DNA from 4 places in the Pseudoduganella plicata genome. Region 1 is predicted to be linked to each of the others. Evidence: predicted binding sites of a transcription regulator. Region 1 holds the regulator's gene; each other region holds the start of a gene.
The links. The regulator sigma-54, encoded in region 1, starts transcription at its own class of promoters, with help from an activator protein. The targets are predictions, from matches to a motif close to TGGCANGNAANCTGCTTT.
Positions count from the first base shown of each region.

Region 1 (5,105 bases):
CATCATCAGTGCACGCCGTTCGCCGCAAGTGACGGCGCGGGCGAGGGACCTTGGCATCGATCACGTGCACCAGGGCGGCCACGACAAGCTGACACCGTTCAACGCGCTGCTGGCGCAACTGGGCCTGACGGCCGACCAGGTGGGCTTCATCGGCGACGATGTCGTCGACCTGCCGATCCTGTCGCGCGTGGGCTTTGCCGTGGCCGTGCCGAACGGGCGCCAGGAAGTGCTGGCGCGCGCCCATTACATCGCGGCCAATCATGGCGGCCGCGGCGCCGTGCGCGAAGTATGCGAGTTCGTGCTGCGCGCGCAGGGGCTTTATGACAAGACCATGGCCCAGTTCCTGATCTAGGAGTCACGATGCGCAATCAAAGGACCGCCCACCGCTACCGCCTGTCCGTCGGCCTCGTGCTCGGCCTGTTCGGTGCGTTCGGCAGTTTCTGGCTGGTCGAGATGATGAACCGCGGCGGCGACGAGCTGCAGGGCGGCCTCAAGGTCAACGAGCCCGATTACATCGTCGAAAATTTTTCGTTCGTGCGGATGACAAAGACGGGGCAGCCCAGCTACATCATCTCGGGCGACAAGCTGACGCACCGGCCGGTGGACGATTCGTCGGACATCGTCAAGCCCGTCGTGCGCAGCCTGTCGGGCGAGCGCGAGCCGATGGACATCCATGCCGAGCGCGCGCGCGTGGACCAGGACAACACGCGCGTGACGCTGATGGAGAACGTGCGCATCGACCGCGCCGCGTCGGCCAACTCGCAGGAAATGCATCTGGCCACGCAGTCGCTGACGATTTTCCCCGAGGAGGACCGGATGGAAACGAACCAGCCCGTGCGCCTGCAGCTGGGGAACGCCACCGCCACCGGCACGGCCATGCGCGCCAACAACGCCACGCGGCAGTTGCAATTGACCGGTCGCGGCACCATCGTGTATCCACCGCGCGGGCAACAGACCAAATAGGATTCAATCAATGAAGAAACTCATACTGACGGCGGCACTGCTGGCGGGGATGGCGGGACTGGCAGGACATGCCGTCGCCGAAAAGGCCGACTCGTACCAGAAGACGGTGATCAACTACGGCACGCTCGATGCCGACGACGTCAAGCAGGTGTACACGTTCACGGGCGACGTCACGCTGACCCGCGGCACGCTGTCGATGAAGGCCGACAAGGCCGTCGTCACCTACACGCCGGACGGCTACCAGCTTGCCACGCTGACGGGCGGCGCGCGCAAGGTCTCCTTCCGCCAGAAGCGCGACGGCGAAGGCGACCAGTGGATGGAAGGCGAAGCCGAACGGATGGAATACGACGAGAAGGCCGAGCTGGTGAAGCTGTATTCGAAGGCGAAGATCCGCCGGCTGGAAGGCAAGAAGCCGAGCGACGAAGTCGAAGGCGAGTTCATCTCCTATGACAGCCGCAAGGAATACTTCAGCGTGCGCAATACGGACGCCGGCACCAACAAGCCCGGCGCGGGCCGTGGCACGATGGTGATCCAGCCGAAACGCACGGAGCCGGCTCCGGCCTCGACACCGGCCGCGGGGAAATAATGGCGGACGTGACCCCGGAAAACTGCGGCAGCACGCTGATCGTGCGCGGCCTGCAAAAGAGCTACGGCAAGCGCCAGGTGGTGCACGACGTGTCGCTGCAGGTAGCCTGCGGCGAAGTGGTGGGCCTGCTGGGGCCGAACGGCGCGGGCAAGACGACGTCGTTCTACATGATCGTCGGCCTGGTCGCGTCCGACGCGGGCACCATCGACATCAGCGGCACCGACATCTCCAGCCTGCCGATCCACAAGCGCGCCAACCTGGGGCTGTCCTACCTGCCGCAGGAAGCGTCGGTGTTCCGCAAGCTGACGGTGGAGGAAAATATCCGCGCCGTCCTGGAAATCCAGAAGGTCGACGGCAAGGCCCTGACAAAGGCGCAGATCGACGAGCGCCTGAACAACCTGCTGGCCGACCTGCAGATCGAGAAGCTGCGCGAGAACACGGCGCTGTCGCTGTCGGGCGGCGAGCGCCGTCGCGTCGAGATCGCGCGCGCCCTGGCAACCAATCCGCGCTTCGTGTTGCTGGACGAACCGTTTGCCGGCGTCGATCCGATCGCCGTGATCGAGATCCAGCGGATCGTGCGTTTCCTGAAGGAGCGCAGTATCGGCGTGCTCATCACGGACCACAATGTACGGGAGACGCTGGGCATCTGCGACCGGGCGTACATCATCAATCAGGGCAGCGTCCTGGCGTCGGGCCGGCCGGACGATATCATTGCCGACGAATCCGTGCGGCGCGTGTATCTTGGTGAACACTTCCGTATGTGACCGCACATGAAACAGTCTCTGCAACTGCGAACGTCGCAGCACCTGGCGCTGACACCACAGCTGCAGCAGTCCATCCGGCTGCTGCAGTTGTCCACGCTGGAACTGCACCAGGAACTGGAACAGCTGCTGACGGATAACCCGCTGCTGGAACGGCTCGACGATCCGCTCGACCGTTCGCTGCGGCTGCTGGCCGATGGCGCCATCGGCCAGCAGAGCGCGCCCGAGGCACCGGCCGAAGGCCCGCCCCAGCAAACCGACGCGGCGGCCCCCGCAGAGGCAGAACCGTATGACGGCGCCGACGCGGACCGCGGCCCGGAAGGCGATACCGACTGGACCGACGCGGGCCGCGGCAAGGCGCCGGACGACGACGACGCGCGGCCGCAACTGGAAGCGAGCCATTGTTCGCTGCGCGAACACCTGATGGAGCAGATGCGGGTGACGGTGCAACAGCCGCGCGACCGGGCGCTTGTCGAGCTGATCATCGACGCGCTGGACGAAAACGGCTACCTGGAAGAGAGCCTGGACGAGATCCACGGCCGCCTGCCCGAAGAGCTGGAAGTGGAAATGGAAGAGCTGCGCACGGCGCTGGCGCTGCTGCAGAGCTTCGATCCGGTGGGCGTCGGCGCCCGCAGCGCGTCCGAATGCCTGGCGCTGCAGATCCGCAAGATGCCGGGCGTGCCGCTGGTGACGCGCCGGATGGCGCTGTGCATTGTCGAGAAACACCTGGCCTGGTTTGCCCAGCGCGACTTCAACAAGCTCAAGAAGGCGCTCGATTGCGACGACGAAGACCTGCGCGAAGCACAGGCCGTCATTCGCCAGTGCAACCCCCATCCGGGCGCCGCGTATGCGTCCGACGTGTCAGACTATGTCGTACCGGATGTGATTGTGAAGAAGGGCCGCAACGGCTGGGTGGTCACGCTGAACAACGACGTGATGCCGCGCCTGCGCGTGAACGCGCTGTATGCCAGCCTGCTCAAACAGGGCAAGGGCGAAAGCCAGATGGGCGCGCAGCTGCAGGAAGCGAAGTGGCTGATCAAGAATATGCGCCAGCGCTTCGACACGATCCTGCGCGTCGCACAGGCCATCGTCGAGCGGCAGAAGAACTTTTTCTCGCATGGCGCGGTGGCCATGCGACCCCTTGTGTTGCGTGAAATAGCTGATACACTGGGGCTACACGAGAGTACGATCTCTCGGGTGACAACTCAGAAATATATGCTCACTCCCCATGGCATGTTTGAGTTGAAGTATTTTTTTGGCAGCCACGTCGCAACCGAAGCGGGTGGGGAAGCTTCCTCGACTGCGATCCGTGCGCTGATCGTGCAATTCACAGGAGCCGAAGACCCGAAGAACCCTTTATCCGACAGTAAGATTGCGGACATGCTGGGAGAACAGGGCATGGTGATTGCGCGACGCACTGTTGCCAAGTATCGCGAAGCCTTGAAAATCCCTCCCGTCAGCCTCCGCAAGTCCTTGTAGTGCATGGGTTCCTCTGCGCCGCCGGCTTTTTACCACGGCGGGCAACGCACGAACCTTAGAGCGACATCATCTTTAGGAGTGTGTATGAATCTCACCATCAGTGGACATCATATCGACGTAACCCCAGCCATCCGCGAATACGTGCAGAACAAGCTGGAGCGCGTGAAACGACATTTCGATCAAGTGATCGACGTTTCTGTCATCCTGACTGTAGATAACCTCACCGAGAAAGAGAAGCGCCAGAAAGCAGAGATCAACCTGCGCATGTCGGGCAAGACCATATTTGTGGAAAGCGTGGCACAGGACCTGTACGCGGCCATCGATACGCTGATCGATAAGCTGGACCGCTCGGTCATGAAATACAAGGACAAAGTGCAGAATCACAATCATGATTCCATCAAGCACCTGGCCGAAAGCGATATCCCCGCTGCGTAACGCAGCTGTGTAATTCCAGAGAAAAAGGGCGCGAAAGCGCCCTTCTGCATTCAGGGTCGCGCAACAACTCCGCCATCCACTGCCGCGTTCGTGTCGACCCCCTAGGGTCACGCCCTGACATCGACACAAGCTGAGCCGTTGTTTTTTCTCGCCATCCATCAGGGCGCAATCCCCCACCGTTCCGCTTCCCGCTTTCAACGCAATATTTGTCGTCTGCCGCGCTAGAATGGGGCATCTCTGACTATTCCTGCTGCCATGAGCGAACACGTCCACATCCGCGTCGGTAACGGTACCGGTTTCATCACGCTCGATCGCCCCGGGCGTTGAATTCGCTGTCGCTGGACATGGTGCGGGCGATGACGGCGGCCTTGCTGGCATGGCGCGACGACCATGACGTCGCCGCCGTCGTTGTCCGCAGCACCAGCGAGAAGGCCCTGTGCGCCGGGGGCGATATCCGCTTCTTCCATGACGCCGGCCGCGCCACGCCCCAAGGCGGCAGCGCACTGCTGGAGGATTTTTTCACGGAAGAATACGCGCTCAATCACCTGATCCACTGCTACCCGAAACCCTATATCGCGCTGATGGACGGCGTCGTCATGGGCGGCGGCATGGGCATCGCCCAGGGCGGCCCCCGCTGCGCGGTGCGCATCGTAACGAACCGGACGAAGATGGCGATGCCCGAGGTGAACATCGGTCTGTTCCCCGATGTGGGCGGCAGCCATTTCCTGTCGCGCGCGCCCGGCAGCCTGGGTGTCTATCTCGGTCTGACGGGCCTGACGATCGGCGCGGCCGACGCGCTGTATGTCGGCCTGGCCGACCACTACGTGCCCGACACCGAGCTGGCCGCGCTGTCCGACCTGATCGGCTCCACGTCCGGCGGC
Region 1 covers NZ_CP038026.1:4,295,767-4,300,871, forward strand. Annotated here, with positions in the region: gene E1742_RS18910 (KdsC family phosphatase) at 1-352, shown strand, start outside; gene lptC (LPS export ABC transporter periplasmic protein LptC) at 361-963, shown strand; gene lptA (lipopolysaccharide transport periplasmic protein LptA) at 974-1,549, shown strand; gene lptB (LPS export ABC transporter ATP-binding protein) at 1,549-2,313, shown strand; gene E1742_RS18930 (RNA polymerase factor sigma-54) at 2,320-3,789, shown strand; gene hpf (ribosome hibernation-promoting factor, HPF/YfiA family) at 3,874-4,224, shown strand; partial or broken gene E1742_RS18940 (enoyl-CoA hydratase/isomerase family protein) at 4,480-5,105, shown strand, end outside.

Region 2 (5,105 bases), 1.5 Mb from region 1:
GGACAGTTTCAAGACACCGGAACTGGGCCTGATGGGCTATATCCAGGGCGGCAAGCCGTTCTTTTATCGCGTCTCGACCCGGAAGCATACGGCCGACACGGAATTCGATATCGCCAGCCTGAGCGCATTGCCGCAAGTCGACATCGTCTACGGCTACGCCAATATGAACCCGGTTGCACTGGACGCCTTTGTTGCCGCTGGCGCCAAGGGAATCATTCACGCCGGTGTGGGCGACGGCAGCCTGGCCGCGCGCGTCAAACCCGCATTGATTGCCGCGCGCAAGAAAGGCACGATCATCGTGCGCTCCAGCCGGGTTGGCCAGGGCATTCTGGCACGCAATGGCGAAGCCAATGACGACGAACTCGATTTTGTTGCGGCCGATACGTTGAATCCGCAAAAAGCCCGCATCCTGTTGATGCTGGCGCTGACCAAAACCAATAACACCCGCGAAATCCAGCGGATGTTTTATACCTACTGAACCAAGAAGGTCGGACAGACCGACGAGCTCGTGTCCATGGGTAGACACCCTGCACCGACACGAGCTCATCGGCATGAAGCACTGCCGCACGCCAGGGCGCGGCATGATCGCGCCACTCCCTGGCTTACGGCTGCAGCAGCGCCTCTTTTGCCGCGTCGACGATACGGCGCTCCAGCCGGACCATCCCTACCGATTGCACGCGCCACGCGTGCCAGTACAAAGGAACGTCGAGATAATGGCCGGGGCAGAGATCAATCAATTCCCCCGTGTCGAGGTAGTTGCCGTATTGCTGCGACGGCAGCATCCCATAGCCAAGGCCAAAGACAATCGAGCGGACAAACGGATCGCTGGACGGGACATAATGGACGGGATAAGCGCCCGGCAGCAGGCCCAGGCGCTGTTCGATGAAATCCGACTGTAATTTGTCCTTACGGTCGAAACACACCACTGGTGCTTTCCGCGCCGCATCACGGGTAAATCCGTCGGGGAACCAGCGCTGCGCAAACGGCCGGCTTGCCAATAGCCGGTAACGCATGACGCCCAATGGTTGGACGGTACAACCGCGCATCGGCTCCGGCTCGCTGGAAACGCCCGCCAATGCCTGTCCCTTCTCGAGCAGGGAATATGTGTAGGTCTGGTCGTCGAGAATGATCTCGATTGCCATATTCTCCTGCGCCAGAAAGTCGGCCAATGCCGGCAATAACCACGTGCCCAGGGTGTCGTTATTCACGGCGATGGCGACCTGTATCGGCGCATCGTGTTCCCCCGTCCCGGCGAGGAACTCGGCCTCCAGCAACCGGGCGCGTCGCAGGTATTGCTGCAGCCGCTGCCCTGCCGCCGTTGCCCGGCACGGCCGGCTGCGGACCAGCAGCGGGCGCCCAAGCGCCGTTTCCAGCGCTGCCAGCCGTTGCGAAACGGCCGATGGTGTCACATTCAGGCGCGCGGCGGCCAGTTCGAAGCTGCCGGTCTCGGCCGCAGCCAGGAAGGCGTCGCATTGGCGGGTGTCCAAGGTCATTGTAAGTTAGCGAAATTTAGGTTGCGTGAACAATATTAACCTGACTTCATCTTTGCCGCCGTTGCCGCGACAATGCGTCTTTGTTTAGAAGGGATAGCATGAACAGCGACGTCTACCTCAGCGGCATCGGACTCGGTGCCAGCCTCATCATGGCCATCGGCGCGCAGAATGCCCACGTTTTGCGCATGGGCATACTGCGCAACCATGTCGCGCTGACAGTTGCCGCATGCATTGTCGTGGACGTGCTGCTGATCGGGCTAGGCGTGGCAGGTGCCGGCGCGCTGATTGAATCATCGGCATGGCTGATGGCTTGTGCACGCTGGGGCGGGGCCGCCTTCCTGCTATGGTACGGCCTGCGCGCATGGGCGCGGCTGGCCCACCCGGGCGGACTGGATGCGGCAAGCGGTGCCGCCCCGGGCAGCGCCATGGCCGCGCTGGGCACGGTACTGGCGATGTCACTGCTCAATCCGCATGTCTACCTGGACACCGTGGTGCTGCTGGGCTCGATCGGCGGACGCTACCCCGCCGAGCAGCGCGCGGTCTTCTCGGCGGGTGCGATGACGGCGTCGCTGTTGTGGTTTACAGCGCTGGGGTTCGGCGCCGCTCGCTTTGCCGGCGTGCTGTCGCGTCCGCGGGTGTGGCAGGGTATCGAGGCGCTGACGGGTGCCGTGATGATCGCGTTGGCGGTGGCCCTCGCGCTGGGGTGATGGCCCCTTTGCGGCAGGTGACTTTCGGGCATGACCCGGATGCGGTTCCGACAGCCGTCACCGAAAGAACCGCGGGCGCCCGCTTGGGACGCCCTCTCCGCCGGACGCCGGCATTGCCGGGCGCCTATCGGCCTTCCACGCCCAACGCTACGCGTTCAAGCCTTGCGGCGACGCAGCCCGCCCACGGCCAGCAGCCCCATGCCCAGCATCAGATACGTTGCAGGCTCGGGCACGGCCGAGACACCATAGAAATTGCCGGTGCCGATCACGTGATTGGTCGTGCCAGGGTAAGGCTGCGTAAAGCTGGCGGAAAATGCCAGATCGGCACCACCGACCTGCAGATCGGTATCGAAATACGCCGCGGCAACGCCGCCAACGACATCGAGCTGGCCCAGGCCGCTCAGGTTTGGCGGACGCTGCGAATAGATGGTACCGCGCAACGTTGCGCCATTGTACTCGTGGCCAACCAGGCTCAACCACAGCGTGCCGCGACCGACATTGTTGTCGTTCATCGTCAGCGGATCGTTCGGGTTGATCGTGGACTCGCCCGTATTCATGTAGATTTCCACGACACCGCCGCTGTACGTCACCGTGTTACCGCTGCTGCCCGTCGGACGGTAATCCTTGAACACGATCGTCATCTCGCACGCATCGCAGAACTGCTGCTGCGACCGCCCGTTGATGGTCGAAATGATGCCGTAACCCCGCACGGAGCCGTCGCCCTCGAAAATCTGGTGCATCTGTACCGACGACGAAGCAAAGTCCAGAAGGTAATCCGGATCCCATGTCACACCGCCAACCGTCACCGGAGCCGCGACAGCCGTCCCCATGGCCGCCAGCACCACCGCCCCACTCGCCACGACTTGCTTGATCTTGTTCACTTGTACGCTCCATATAGAAAAACGAGTATTTTTCGGAAATTGTTTTTTTCGAAAGCCAATGCAAGTTTTGTGCCGTAGATCAACGACGCTATACAAGAGTTTGATTTTGAACGGATTGGTCGACAATGTATGTGGAACGGGTGGCCGGGCCGAAGCTCGACTGTAAAATCCCTCGACAGTTTTTTGCCCCAAGGCGCACGGATGCCATGCGCGACTACCTGGCAGTCCATGGCTCCCGGGCTGACGCTAACCGCAGGCCATCGGGGTCCGAACAGCAGGCTCCGGCCCCGCGCCCCCCCTGTCATCCACCGATCGACAACGCGCAACGCCGTCGAACCGTTGCCTGCGGCAACGCCCCCCGGAGCGCGATTGCCTACCGCTTCCCGGACGACCCCTCCGGTCGTGCCACTTCGTACAGTTGCACGGGCGTCGGGCGCGTCTTCACTTTGTCCTCCTGCACCTTCGCGCGGCTCTTGATCTGACGGGACATGCCTGCCGGCGGATTGTTTTTCGCTTCCTGGTAGGCCGCTTCGGACACGGCCCGCGCGTCATACACGGTGCGGATATTCTCGGGCGGCACGCCATGCTTGATGACGACCTCCTTCGAGCCTTTGGCAAAATTGCGCGCCGGCGTCCGGCTGTCGCCAAAGACTTCCGCCTGGTGATCCGGATTGGTCAGGTCATACACTTCGCGGTCGCGCGAGGGGTTGGTGAACGTGGCGACGCGGCCGCCCTCTTCCCTGCCCGCCCAGGCCGCGGCGGTCTTCATGCTGCGCGTGGCCGACACATAAGCCGACTTGACCTTCAGCTTGGATCCTTTCTCGACGTGCGTACGCGCCGAAATGTCGTCGTCGTGGGGAGACGGCGGCAGCAGACCGCGCTCGAACGGCCTCTCGTCGGGGCGCAGGGAACGGTACAGCGTCGTCGGGCTGCCGCTGTCGGACTCACCGGACGACTCGGGATGCCGCCCGCGGGTGCGCGGCGAACTCGTTTCAGGCACGGCTGCCCGCCCGGTTTCCAGCCCCAGCCGGCTCATGTGACGCTTGCTGTCGTTCCTGGCGCTGCTCGCCGAAGGACGTGTTCTCGACGAGCTCGATGCGCTCGGCTACTGACTTGGCGTGGCGGCGCGATGGGAACGATTGTCGTCCGACACACCGGACGGGTAAAGCGGCGCTGCGCCGTAAGAATTGACTGGGCTGGGCATTTATAACCTTTCATCCACATTAACGAAGTTTCATGCGCAGTGCCGCATCGGTTGGGCTGCGACGGACCACCGGCAGGTGAACAACAGTCCCGATACCGGGACCGCACAAGAATCGGCGACTACTCTGATGAGTCACACAGGGGTGGGGATGGTTCCAGCGATGTCCGAAAGACGAAGAGATCTACGACCAGCGATCTGCGATGGCTCGGCGGCGAACGTGCACCCGGCGCCCTCATTGCTGCGGCTGCAAGGGCACGCGAGCGCAGACCGTTTAGGGGCGCAGCGGCTCAACGCGATTCGGCGACGCTGGTAATCGCCCGCACCGGGGTTGCGCCGGCCCGAGCAGCTGTTGGCTGGCGCCAGGACGCGCCAAGGCGCGCCGCATCGACATCGGCGGTGGCCTTCGCGGCTGGGATAGTAGTGACCACGGCGATGATCATCGATCGCGGGAGTTTCGCCCGCACGAAGGCAATCCGATAATGGCGCCGGCTGCACCGAGAGGAGCGCTGTGGACTCTGTCACTCCAGCGCCGCCTGTGCCGTCCCGACCGGCTCACCCAGCCAAGGGGCAACAGCGCGATTACAAATGCAAGATTTCACTGGCCTGCCCAGCTGGGTTCGAACCAGCGACCCTCAGCTTAGAAGGCTGATGCTCTATCCAACTGAGCTATGGGCAGTGTGGTGGAGCGGTTGCTCCGGTGATGGTTGGCGGCCGCTAAGGCCTGCCCGGCTGAACGCGCGGCGATGGCGCTTCAGTTAAACGCTTCAGTTAAACAAAAGCCGGTTGTCAGAGACAACCGGCTTTCTGAAGGAGTGGTCGG
Region 2 covers NZ_CP038026.1:5,832,109-5,837,213, reverse strand. Annotated here, with positions in the region: gene E1742_RS25745 (type II asparaginase) at 1-478, shown strand, start outside; gene E1742_RS25740 (LysR family transcriptional regulator ArgP) at 603-1,493, opposite strand; gene E1742_RS25735 (LysE/ArgO family amino acid transporter) at 1,592-2,200, shown strand; gene E1742_RS25730 (PEP-CTERM sorting domain-containing protein) at 2,356-3,081, opposite strand; gene E1742_RS25725 (hypothetical protein) at 3,455-4,117, opposite strand; tRNA gene E1742_RS25720 (tRNA-Arg) at 4,885-4,961, opposite strand; tRNA gene E1742_RS25715 (tRNA-Pro) at 5,099-5,105, opposite strand, start outside.
Region 2: a site for sigma-54 is predicted at 3,139-3,156, ahead of E1742_RS25730 (PEP-CTERM sorting domain-containing protein). Genes of this name have one in related genera too.

Region 3 (5,105 bases), 2.3 Mb from region 1:
GCGTCCGTCATCAGGCGCGCATGGGTGACGTCGATGCTGACCCAGCCTGTAAAGCCGTCGTCGTGCACCCATGCGTCGACCCACGCATGGCTGGCCGCGTGATTCGTGTCGCCCGGATCGATATAGCCGGACACATAGCGTGCCGGTATGCCGATCGCATGGCAGCATGCGAGGAAGATATGGGCGTGGTCCTGGCAGACGCCGCTGCCCAGCCCCAGTGCCGCACTGGCCGTCGTCGTGACCTCCGTGGCGCCGGTCTGGTACAGCACGAGGCCGACAATGTGCTCGGCCAGGTTCAACAGGTCGCGCGTGCCGGCCTGCTGGCTGGGCAGGCAGGTGGCGGCCAGCGCGCGGATGTTGTCGGCCGGTGTCGTCAGCCGCGTGGGCACCGTGTAGACCAGCGGCGACAGCGTATCCTTCGTCTGCACGCGGCCCTGGTAGGGCGTGGTCGTCTCGATGACGCCCTCGGCGACGATCAGCAGGTTGTCGTGCGGCTTGTCCAGGGTGAGCATGTGCGACAGGTTGCCGTAGGCGTCCGTGTAGCCGTGCAGGTGGCCCGGCGCGCCCAGGTGCCACTGCAGCACGTGCTGCTGGGGCTCGCCGCGCGGCGTCAGGTGCAGCTGCTGGATCGTGTAGCCCAGCGAAGCGGAATAGGTGTAATGGGTTTCGTGACGTATCGACAGTTGCATGGTGTTCTTTCAGGCGGCCAGAGGCACAAGGAAGTCGCGGCTGACGCCGTTGCCCAGTTCATAAATGCGCCGCAGGAATTCCGTCAGCGTGTCGTGCAGGCCCGCTTCGAGAATATCCTCGATGCGGGCGAACTGCAGCTCCGCGTGCAGCTTGCCGGCCAGGCGCTCGGTATCGGCCGAGACGTCGTTGCGTACTTCGCGCAGGTTGGCGACGACTTCCTCCATGCAGGCCAGCAGCGAACGGGGCATGTCGGCCCGCAGCATCAGCAGTTCGGCCACGCGTTCCGGCGTGATGACGTCGCGATAGACCTTGCGATAGATCTCGAAGCCGGACACGGAGCGCAGCAGCGCCGCCCAATAGTAAAAATCGCGGCGCGCCTCGCCGTCGTCCCCGTGGAACTTGACGTCCAGGATACGCGCCGTGTTGTCGGCGCGCTCGATGAACGTGCCCAGGCGCAGGAAGTTGACGGCCTCGTCGCGCAGCATCGTGCCCAGCGTAACGCCGCGCGACAGGTGCGAGCGGTACTTGACCCATTCGAAGAACTGGCTGGGGTCCTTGTGCAGCTGGCCGCCGTGCAGGCGCCGGCGCAGGTCCAGGTAGGTCTGGTTCGTCACTTCCCATACTTCCGTCGTCAGCGTGCCGCGCACGGCGCGGGCGTTCTCGCGCGCCTCCGTCAGGCAGGCGATGATCGACGACGGGTTGGACGGATCGCACACCATGAACTCGATGACGTCGCGCTGCGTCACCGCATCGTGCTTCTGGTCATACCCGTGCTGCAGCTCCGAGATGCCCAGCAGGGCGCGCCACGCATGGCGCGCCGCTTCCTCGGACTGAGGCAGCAGGGCGGTCTGGACGTTTACATCCAGCATGCGCGCCGTGTTCTCGGCGCGTTCGGTATAGCGGGCCATCCAGAACAGGTGGTCCGCGGTACGGCTCAACATAGCTCCCTCCCTCATTACGACTCCAGTACCCATGTGTCCTTGGTGCCGCCACCCTGGGACGAGTTGACGACCAGCGAACCCTCGCGCAATGCCACCCGCGTCAGCCCGCCCGGCACCATCGAGATGGTCTTGCCGGACAGGACGAACGGGCGCAGGTCGATATGGCGCGGCGCCACGCCGCTCTCGACAAACGTGGGGCAGTTCGACAACGCCAGCGTCGGCTGGGCGATATAGCCGTCCGGCCGGGCGATCAGGCGCTGCCGGAAGTCGTCGATCTGTTCCTTCGTCGACGCGGGCCCCACCAGCATCCCGTAACCGCCTGCGCCATGGACTTCCTTGACGACCAGGTCCGGCAGATTGGCCAGCGTGTAATCGAGCTCGGCTTTCTTGCGGCACTGGTACGTGGGAACATTGTTCAGAATAGGCTCTTCCGACAGGTAGAAGCGGATGATGTCCGGCACGTACGGATAGATCGACTTGTCGTCGGCCACGCCGGTGCCGATGGCGTTGGCCAGCGTGACATGGCCGGCACGGTAGACCGACAGCAGGCCGGGCACGCCCAGCGCCGAATCGGCGCGGAAGGCAAGCGGATCGAGGAAGTCGTCGTCCAGGCGGCGATAGATGACGTCGACCCGCTTCGGGCCGTGCGTCGTGCGCATCCAGACGGCATTGTTGGTGACGTACAGATCCTTGCCTTCGACCAGCTCGACGCCCATCTGCTGGGCCAGGAACGCATGTTCGAAATAGGCCGAGTTGTACATGCCCGGCGTCATGACGACAACCGTCGGGTCCAGCACGCCCATCGGCGCGACCGAGCGCAGGTTATCGAGCAGCATGTCGGGATAATGTTCGACCGGCGCCACCTTGTGGCTGGCGAACAGTTCCGGATACAGCCGCATCATCATCTTGCGGTCTTCCAGCATGTACGACACGCCGGACGGCACCCGCAGGTTGTCCTCCAGTACATAGAACTCGCCGGCGCCCGCGCGCACGATGTCGATGCCGGCGATATGGGCATAGATGTCGTTGGCGACCTTGATGCCCTGCATTTCGGGGCGGTACTGGGCATTGCGGTAGATCTGCTCGGCGGGAATGATGCCGGCGCGGATGATGTGCTGCTCGTGATAGATGTCGTCGATGAACATGTTCAGCGCGCTGACGCGCTGCACCAGACCGGCCTGCATCTGCTCCCATTCGGATGCCGGAATGATGCGCGGAATCAGATCGAACGGGATCAGGCGTTCGGTGCCGGCACCGTCGCCGTACACGGCAAACGTGATGCCGACGCGGCGGAACGTCAGGTCGGCTTCCATGCGCTTGCGCTCGATGGCGTCCGGCGTCTGCTGCGCCAGCCAGTCGGCAAACTGACGGTAGTGGTCGCGCACGATGCCGTCGGCGGACATTTCGTTGTAAAAATTCGGGTTGTGCTGCACAGTGTTGCTCCTCCAAGAGATTTGTCATTATGCAAATAATGTACCAACGCTGTCGCACAGTTGAGTACAAGACACATATTGTGAAATCCTTAGGGCAATATTTCTTTACAGTGTTACGGAATGCATGCATCATGGCAACGCTGACCCAATCAATGTCCGGCACCACGTCCCCGCGCGACACGCGGTCTTCCGTTCCGTCCAGGGTCCATCCATGCCGCACTTACCGCCGATGCCTTCCCCTATCGCGATCCCGCCGGCGACGGCCGGAACGGCCTCGATCCGCCACATCTGGGCCGGCGCCTTTGAAGTCGGCTGCGGCGATATCGTGCTGACGTCGCTGCTGGGCTCATGCGTGGGGATCGCCATCGTCTGGCGGCGCAAGCGACGTGCTGCGCTGGCGCACTGCCTGCTCGGCGAGGCGCCGCCGCACGAAGCGAACGCGGGCGCGCGCTACGTCAGCACGGCCATTCCGGCGATGTTACGGGCGCTGGGCGCCCGGCCCGACGACTATGCGCAGCTGGAAGTCATCGCAGCCGGCGGCGCCAGCCTGTTCGGCAAGGCGCAATTGCCCGTTACCGTGGGCGACAAGAACATCGTCGCGCTGGAGCGTGCCGTGCAGGCGCTGGGCCTGCGCGTCGTCCATCAACGGCTGGGCGGACGGCAGGGCTGCCGCATCACGCTGCGTTGCAAGGACATGAGCTTCGACATTCACGACGTGGGCAACCGGGCCGCCGAACGCTAGCCGTGCGCGCGTTGGACCAGCCGGCGCGCGGTGGTACGATGCCGGCTCGACAACAGGAGAGCTCATGATCAAGGCTATCGTAACCGGCCACAGCCGTGGCCTGGGCGCCGGCATCGCCGCCGCACTGCTGGCACGCGGGGCGGCCGTTCTCGGCGTGGCCCGCGGCACCAATCCGGCGCTGACGGGCATGCAGGAAGCCGCCCTCGACCTGGCCGATGCGCAGGCCGTCGCGGGCTGGCTGGACAGTGGCGCGCTGGCGCGCTTCCTCGCAGGCGCCACGCAGGCGGTGCTGGTGAATAATGCGGGCGTCGTCACGCCCGTGGGGCCGCCCGGACGGCAGGGCGCCGGCGCGCTGGCGCAGGCCGTCGGCATCAATGTGACGGCGGCGCTGATGCTGTCCGACGCTTTCGTTGCCGCCACGGCCGGCTGTCCCGACCGGCGCATCGTCCATGTTTCCAGCGGCGCCGGCCGCAACGCGTACGCCGGCTGGAGCGTCTACTGCGCCACCAAGGCCGCGCTCGACATGCACGCGCAGGCCGTGGCACTGGACAACGTCCCGAACCTGCGCATCGCCAGCGTGGCGCCCGGCGTCATCGACACGGGCATGCAGGCGCAGATCCGCGGCACGGATGCCGCCGATTTTCCTGCACTGGAGCGCTTCGTCCAGCTGGATCAGACGGGCGCTCTGGCGCCGCCTGAGTCCACCGGCGCGCAACTGGCCGGGTACGTTGTCGGCGCCCGGTTCGGCATGGAGCAGGTAACGGACCTGCGGACCCTGGGGTAGAAGTCCAGGGTCCGCCACCAGTTTTCTCGAAACTTCGCTCCACAACAGATGGCTTTGCCGGTTCTGCGGTGTTGGCTGCGCGCTATTTTACTTCGGACGTCGTCTTCAGCCCCAGATACGTGCCGGCACTGATCCCCATCAGACCCAGCAGGGTTGCATCGAAGTCCGGCATGGCGAGCTCCCGGTACACCTGCTGGATGAAGACGATGCCCAGCACGAGAGTCCAGGACGCCATCTGGAAGCGGTGGAAGCTGACGCCGTACTGGTCGCTGAGGATGTCGGCCAGCCAGCCCTTGCTGACGGACGGATCGGCCACCTGCGCCGTGCCGGGCGGCCGGTCGATCAGCGACGAGCCGATCACCGTGCCGGCGCTGATGCCCATCAGGGCCAGCACCGTCGGCGTGATCGTCGTCGCGTAATCTCCCGTGATCATGCCGATGAACAGGTACGAGGCAAGAATCAGGCCGAACCAGACGGCGCCTTGCGTGCGCGCCAGGCTGTAGGGCTTGCGCCGG
Region 3 covers NZ_CP038026.1:694,470-699,574, forward strand. Annotated here, with positions in the region: gene E1742_RS02910 (transglutaminase family protein) at 1-689, opposite strand, end outside; gene E1742_RS02915 (alpha-E domain-containing protein) at 699-1,631, opposite strand; gene E1742_RS02920 (circularly permuted type 2 ATP-grasp protein) at 1,646-3,034, opposite strand; gene E1742_RS02925 (chemotaxis protein CheD) at 3,294-3,806, shown strand; gene E1742_RS02930 (SDR family oxidoreductase) at 3,871-4,590, shown strand; gene E1742_RS02935 (hypothetical protein) at 4,673-5,105, opposite strand, start outside.
Region 3: a site for sigma-54 is predicted at 3,093-3,110, ahead of E1742_RS02920 (circularly permuted type 2 ATP-grasp protein). Genes of this name have one in related genera too.

Region 4 (5,105 bases), 830 kb from region 1:
CGGCCCACCTGCCCGCCATTGCCGGGCTGGCGCGACTGGACCAGCAGGAGAAAAAGGCGGCGCAGGCGCGCCAGCGTTACGTGGCGCTGCTGGCAAAGCAGCCGGACAACGCAGCGGCGATGACGGCACTGGCCCAGCTGGAGATCGCCCAGGGCCGGCGCCAGGAAGGCGTTGCATGGCTGGAGAAGGCCATCAATGCCGACAGCGGCGACGTCGAAACGGCCCTGCTGCTGGGCCAGCAATACCTGGCGCTGGACATGCCGCAAAAGGCGCAAACGTTGCTGCGCCGCTACCGTATCAGCCATCCCGGCAACGTGGGCGTGCTCGATGCGCTCGGCCAGGCGCAACTGGCGAACAAGGACGGTCCGGCCGCGCTTGAATCGTTCAACCGCATGGCCAGCGCGGCACCAGGGGCGGCAATGCCGCAGATCCGCCTGGCCGTGGCCCAGCTGATGATGAAGAACCCGACGGCGGCAGCGGCCAGCCTGAGCAAGGCCGTGACGCTGGAGCCGGACAATATCCAGGCGTACGTGGCCAAGGCCGAGCTGGCCGCCAGCGAGAAGGATTTCGCGCAGGCAACGGCGATCCTGCGCCAGGTGCAGAAGCAGTTCACTGCTTCGCCCATCGGGCATACGCTGGAAGGCGATATGCTGCTGCAGCAGGGCAATCCGAAAGCGGCGCTGGTCCCGTACGAGCGCGCCCTGGCCATCGACGGTTCAGCTGCCAACACCATCAAGCTGGCCAAGGCCATGCACGATGCCGGCATGGCGCCGGAGGCCGACCGGCGCGTGGCGGCATTCCTGCGCACGTATCCGGGCGAGCCGGTCGCCACCATGTATTTTGCCGACGGGCATATGGCAGCGCGGCGCTATCCCGAGGCGGCGAAGCTGCTGGAAGGGCTGGCACGCAGCACGCCGGATAATGTGGTCGTCCTCAACAACCTGGCCTGGGTGTATCAGCAGATGCGCGACGCGCGCGCGTTGCCGACCGCCGAGCAGGCGCTTGCCCTCAACGGCGAAAATCCGGACGTGCTCGATACCGTCGGCTGGCTGCTGGTCGAGCAGGGCAAGTACGACCGGGCCATCGCGCTGCTCAGAAAAGCGGCGTCCGCCGCCCCCAAACAGCCTCAAGTGCGGTACCATCTTGGTGTTGGTTTATATAAATCCGGCGACAAGGCCGGCGCGCGCAAGGTGTTGCAAGAAGCCCTGGCGCAGGGCTCCGGCTTCCGCGAAGCCGAGCAAGTCAAGGCACTGCTGAATCAGCTGTGACCGATGTTTCCACATAAAAATAGCGTTTCACCATAATTATTTTGTTGACGAGTAGAACGGCGTCCTGATGACCGGTGGTCAGCCGGTACGCCGTATCCACGATGTCGGCAGGGGAGTGTGCTATGGCCTCAGAGCTTCCGAGGGTCGACGGCGACGAACCGCTTGGGGAGGAATCCACCGAGCCGTTGGTTTGCGCTGTCGAAGAGGATAACTCTGCCAACATAACGCACGTGACAATCAATCAGACCGATTTCGGTATCCGCGTTGCCGATACCGAAGCTGGGCGTGCTTCCGTAAGCATGCTCATCAATAAGATGTATGCATGGCGCGGCTATGCGGGAACGCACCGCGTCGACAACAATCCCAACCGTATCACGCTGGCCGCTTCCGACAAGGGAGAAGTCATCGGTACCGTGACGTTGGGAATCGACTCATCCATGGGAATTCTCGCGGATGAAGTATTCCACGACCATATCGAAGCGTTCCGCGCGCGTGGCGCCAAGGTTTGCGAGATCACCAAGCTCGCCTTTGCGCCGCATGTGAAATCGAAAATGGCGTTGGCATCGCTGTTCCATGTCCTGTTTATTTACGGACATTATCTGCACAAGTGCACGGACGTGTTCATCGAAGTGAACCCGCGGCACCGGCGCTATTACCAGAGCATGCTGGGCTTTACGCAGGTCTGTGAGGTGCGCAATAATCCGCGTGTGGACGCCCCAGCGTATCTGCTGTACGTCAGCATGGACTACGTAAACGAGCAAATCAACAAGCTCGGGGGACGCAGCAAGCAGGTCGAGGGGGATCGGTCGCTGTACCCGTATTTCTTCTCGCCCCGTGAAGAGCGCGGGATTGCCGACCGGCTGCTGTCGATCGGCTGACCTGACGTGCGGCGTCGGAGACAGGCACCCGTCGGTGCCTGTCTCCGACGCATTGCCAGCTCCACCACGGGGTCATGTCCGACATTGGGACAAACGGGTTCGAAGGCTCAGCTCGTGTTCAAACGTCCGGCCTGACCCTGTTGTGAAAAAGGCCCGGGATGTCCGGGCCTGTTGGTTTTCCGCCGGCAGCCGCCGGCGCGGCAGTGTTACAGCTTGCGGCGACGCACCTGCGCCAGGCCCAGCAGGCCCAGGCCGATCAATGCCAGCGAAGTCGGCTCCGGAACGGGGATGGCGATCGACTGGCCGAAGAAGTTGCCCGTGCCGGCCACGTGGCTGATGCCCTCGCCAGGGAACGGCTGGGTGAAGCTGGTGCTGAACGACAGGTCCGAACCGTCGACCTGCTGGTCGGTGTTGAAGTTGGCCGCTGCCAGGCCGCCCACGACGTCCAGCTGACCCAGGCCGCTCAGGTTCGGCGGCTCGACGGCGTTGATCGTACCCAGCAGCGTGGCGCCGTTGAGCTCATGGCCCACCAGGCTCAGCCAGAGTTCGCCGAGGCCTGTGTTGGCGTCGTTCATCGTCGTCGGGTCGTTCGGATTGATGGTCGATGGGCCGTCGTTGCGGAAGATCTGCACGATCCCGCCGGCGTACGTCGTCGTGTTGCCGTTGGTAACGATCGGCGTATAGCCGCTGAACTTGAAGGTCAGTTCGCAGCCCGGGCAGAACTGCGACTGGCCGTAGCCGTTCATGGTCGACACGAAGCCGAAGCCGCGCAGCGAGCCGTCCGGCTGGATAAACTGCTGGATCTGCACGGACGACGACGAGAAGTCGATCGGATAGTCCGGGTCCCACGTCACACCGCCGACGGTGGTGGGAATGGCCATGGCCGAGCCCATGGTCGAGATCGCCACTGCCGCGCCCAGCAAAACTTTTTTGAACATATTCATTGTCGCTACTCCTTGATGTGATTTCCTGCTTTGACAGGGGCGGACTGTTCCACCACGCATAGTCATAAGCAAAGCACATGCCAAGGTGTTCCGATGTTTGATAAGTCCCTGATTTGGCTCAGGTTGTAAGTGAATCCGACGGTTTTGCGCCCGTTCGACCGGACACACTGTAAAGTTCTCCGACAGTGCTTCTCGTCAGTAGCGGCCCGGCGAGATGATGCCGTCCGGGTCCAGGGCCGCGCGCACGCGAGCATTGAAGGCGGCTGCCTGTGGCATGCGTTCGTTCAGCCGGGCCATCGAGTCGACCGCCACGCGGTAGGGGAAGACGCCCAGCGCGTGGCCGGCGTCGACAAGGGCGTCGTAGCAGGCACGGGTGCGCTCGGCCGCGCCCGGTTCGTCCTGGTCGAACAGCAGCGGGACGGTGCTGTCGAACAGCCGGTCGCTGATCGACGTGAATGTCAGCAGCGGCTCCAGGCTGTGCTCGCGCGTTACGCGCGTGACCATATCGACGTAGCGGCGTGCATCGGCACCACGCATCGGCACCAGCGGCGCATACCAGCGCAGGCCGCAGCGGTCGCGCGTCGGGTTGCGGTCGGTGGCGGGCTGCCCGGTCCGATTGCGCCAGTAGGCCAGCGGCAGTGCCGTTTCGTTGGGCCGTCCGCCCACCAGTTCCAGCCCCTGCGCCACCGTCTGGACGGTGCGCGACACAGCATGCCCCATAGTGCCCGGCAGGAGGCCGGCCACGCGCGCCAGCAGTTGCGCATTGGCAGGGCTGAGGAACAGCAGCCGGCTCGCCACGCCACGCAGCGCAGCGCGGATCTCCTTTTGCGCCGCCGCCACGACGCGGGCGCTGCCGTACAGCGTGCCGAATCCCGTCCAGGGCGCGATCTGGTATTGCCGGCCGAGACGTTCGACGACGTCCAGTGGGATCGTTCCGCTGCCCGCCTCGGCGGTGGGATACGGCGCCGTCATGGCTAGCACGCGGTGCCGGTTCATCAGGTTGATGCCACCCACGGTGCCTGGAAGCAGACCCAGCACATGGCGGATGCGTTCGATGGCCGGCTCCAGCAACGCGTCCTCGCGCAGGTTGAACAGGCAGACCTTGACGGCCTCGGGCCGCCGCGCCAGCACGATCGCCATGCGGGTGACGATGCCGAGGCCGCTTTGCGTGAACATGCCGACGGAGTACATCCCCAGGTTCCACTTGAACAGGCGCGCCAGCTCCTCGTTGCCCGCTTCGCGCAGCGCCGTGCGGTACACGGTGCCGTCGGCCAGCACCGCTTCCAGGTCGGTGACGGCGCCGAAGTGGTCCGTGTGCGGCGTGATGCCGTAGCCACGCTCGAGCGCATTGCCGAGCAGGCTGGCGGAGGGACCGGCCCCCGTCACCGGCACCATGAATGGATGATTGCCGGCGTCGAGAAACTGCGCCAGCATGCCTTGCGTCACACCGGGTTCGAGCGTGACGACGCCCAGTTCGGCATCGAACGAGAAGCGGCGCATGCCGGACAGGTCGAGGATGACGCCATCGTCGCGTACGGGAAGCGCGCTGCCGTAGCCCCAGTTACGGCCGGTGCTGATCGGGTAGACGTGGCGTCCGTGCCGTCCAGCAATGCGCAGCACCTCCGGCAGCGCGGCACCGTTGTCGATGCGCAGCGCTGCGGCGATGCGGCGCTGCACGCCGCTGGCATCGCCGCCGTAAGCGGCCATCGCGGCACTGCCGTCGAGAACCTCGGCAACGCCGGGGACGGCGCGCCATTCGGCCATTGCCGAGCTGATCGCATCATTCATGGGGGAGGCTTTGACGGGTGACCTTCCGATGGTAATCGTGAATAGGCGAGCTGTACAAGCTAACGATGCGTTGCACGTAATTGCGTGTCTCGCGGAAGGGCGGTACGCCGCCGTGGCGCCGCACGGCGTTCTCGCCGGCGTTGTATGCTGCCGCCACCAGACGCACGTCGCCGTTGAATTGACCCACCAGCCAGCGCAGGTACGCCAGGCCGCCGCGGATGTTCGCT
Region 4 covers NZ_CP038026.1:3,463,773-3,468,877, reverse strand. Annotated here, with positions in the region: gene prsT (XrtA/PEP-CTERM system TPR-repeat protein PrsT) at 1-1,268, shown strand, start outside; gene E1742_RS15145 (N-acyl amino acid synthase FeeM domain-containing protein) at 1,391-2,146, shown strand; gene E1742_RS15140 (PEP-CTERM sorting domain-containing protein) at 2,353-3,090, opposite strand; gene E1742_RS15135 (FAD-binding oxidoreductase) at 3,286-4,878, opposite strand; gene E1742_RS15130 (lytic transglycosylase domain-containing protein) at 4,871-5,105, opposite strand, start outside.
Region 4: a site for sigma-54 is predicted at 3,156-3,173, ahead of E1742_RS15140 (PEP-CTERM sorting domain-containing protein). Genes of this name have one in related genera too.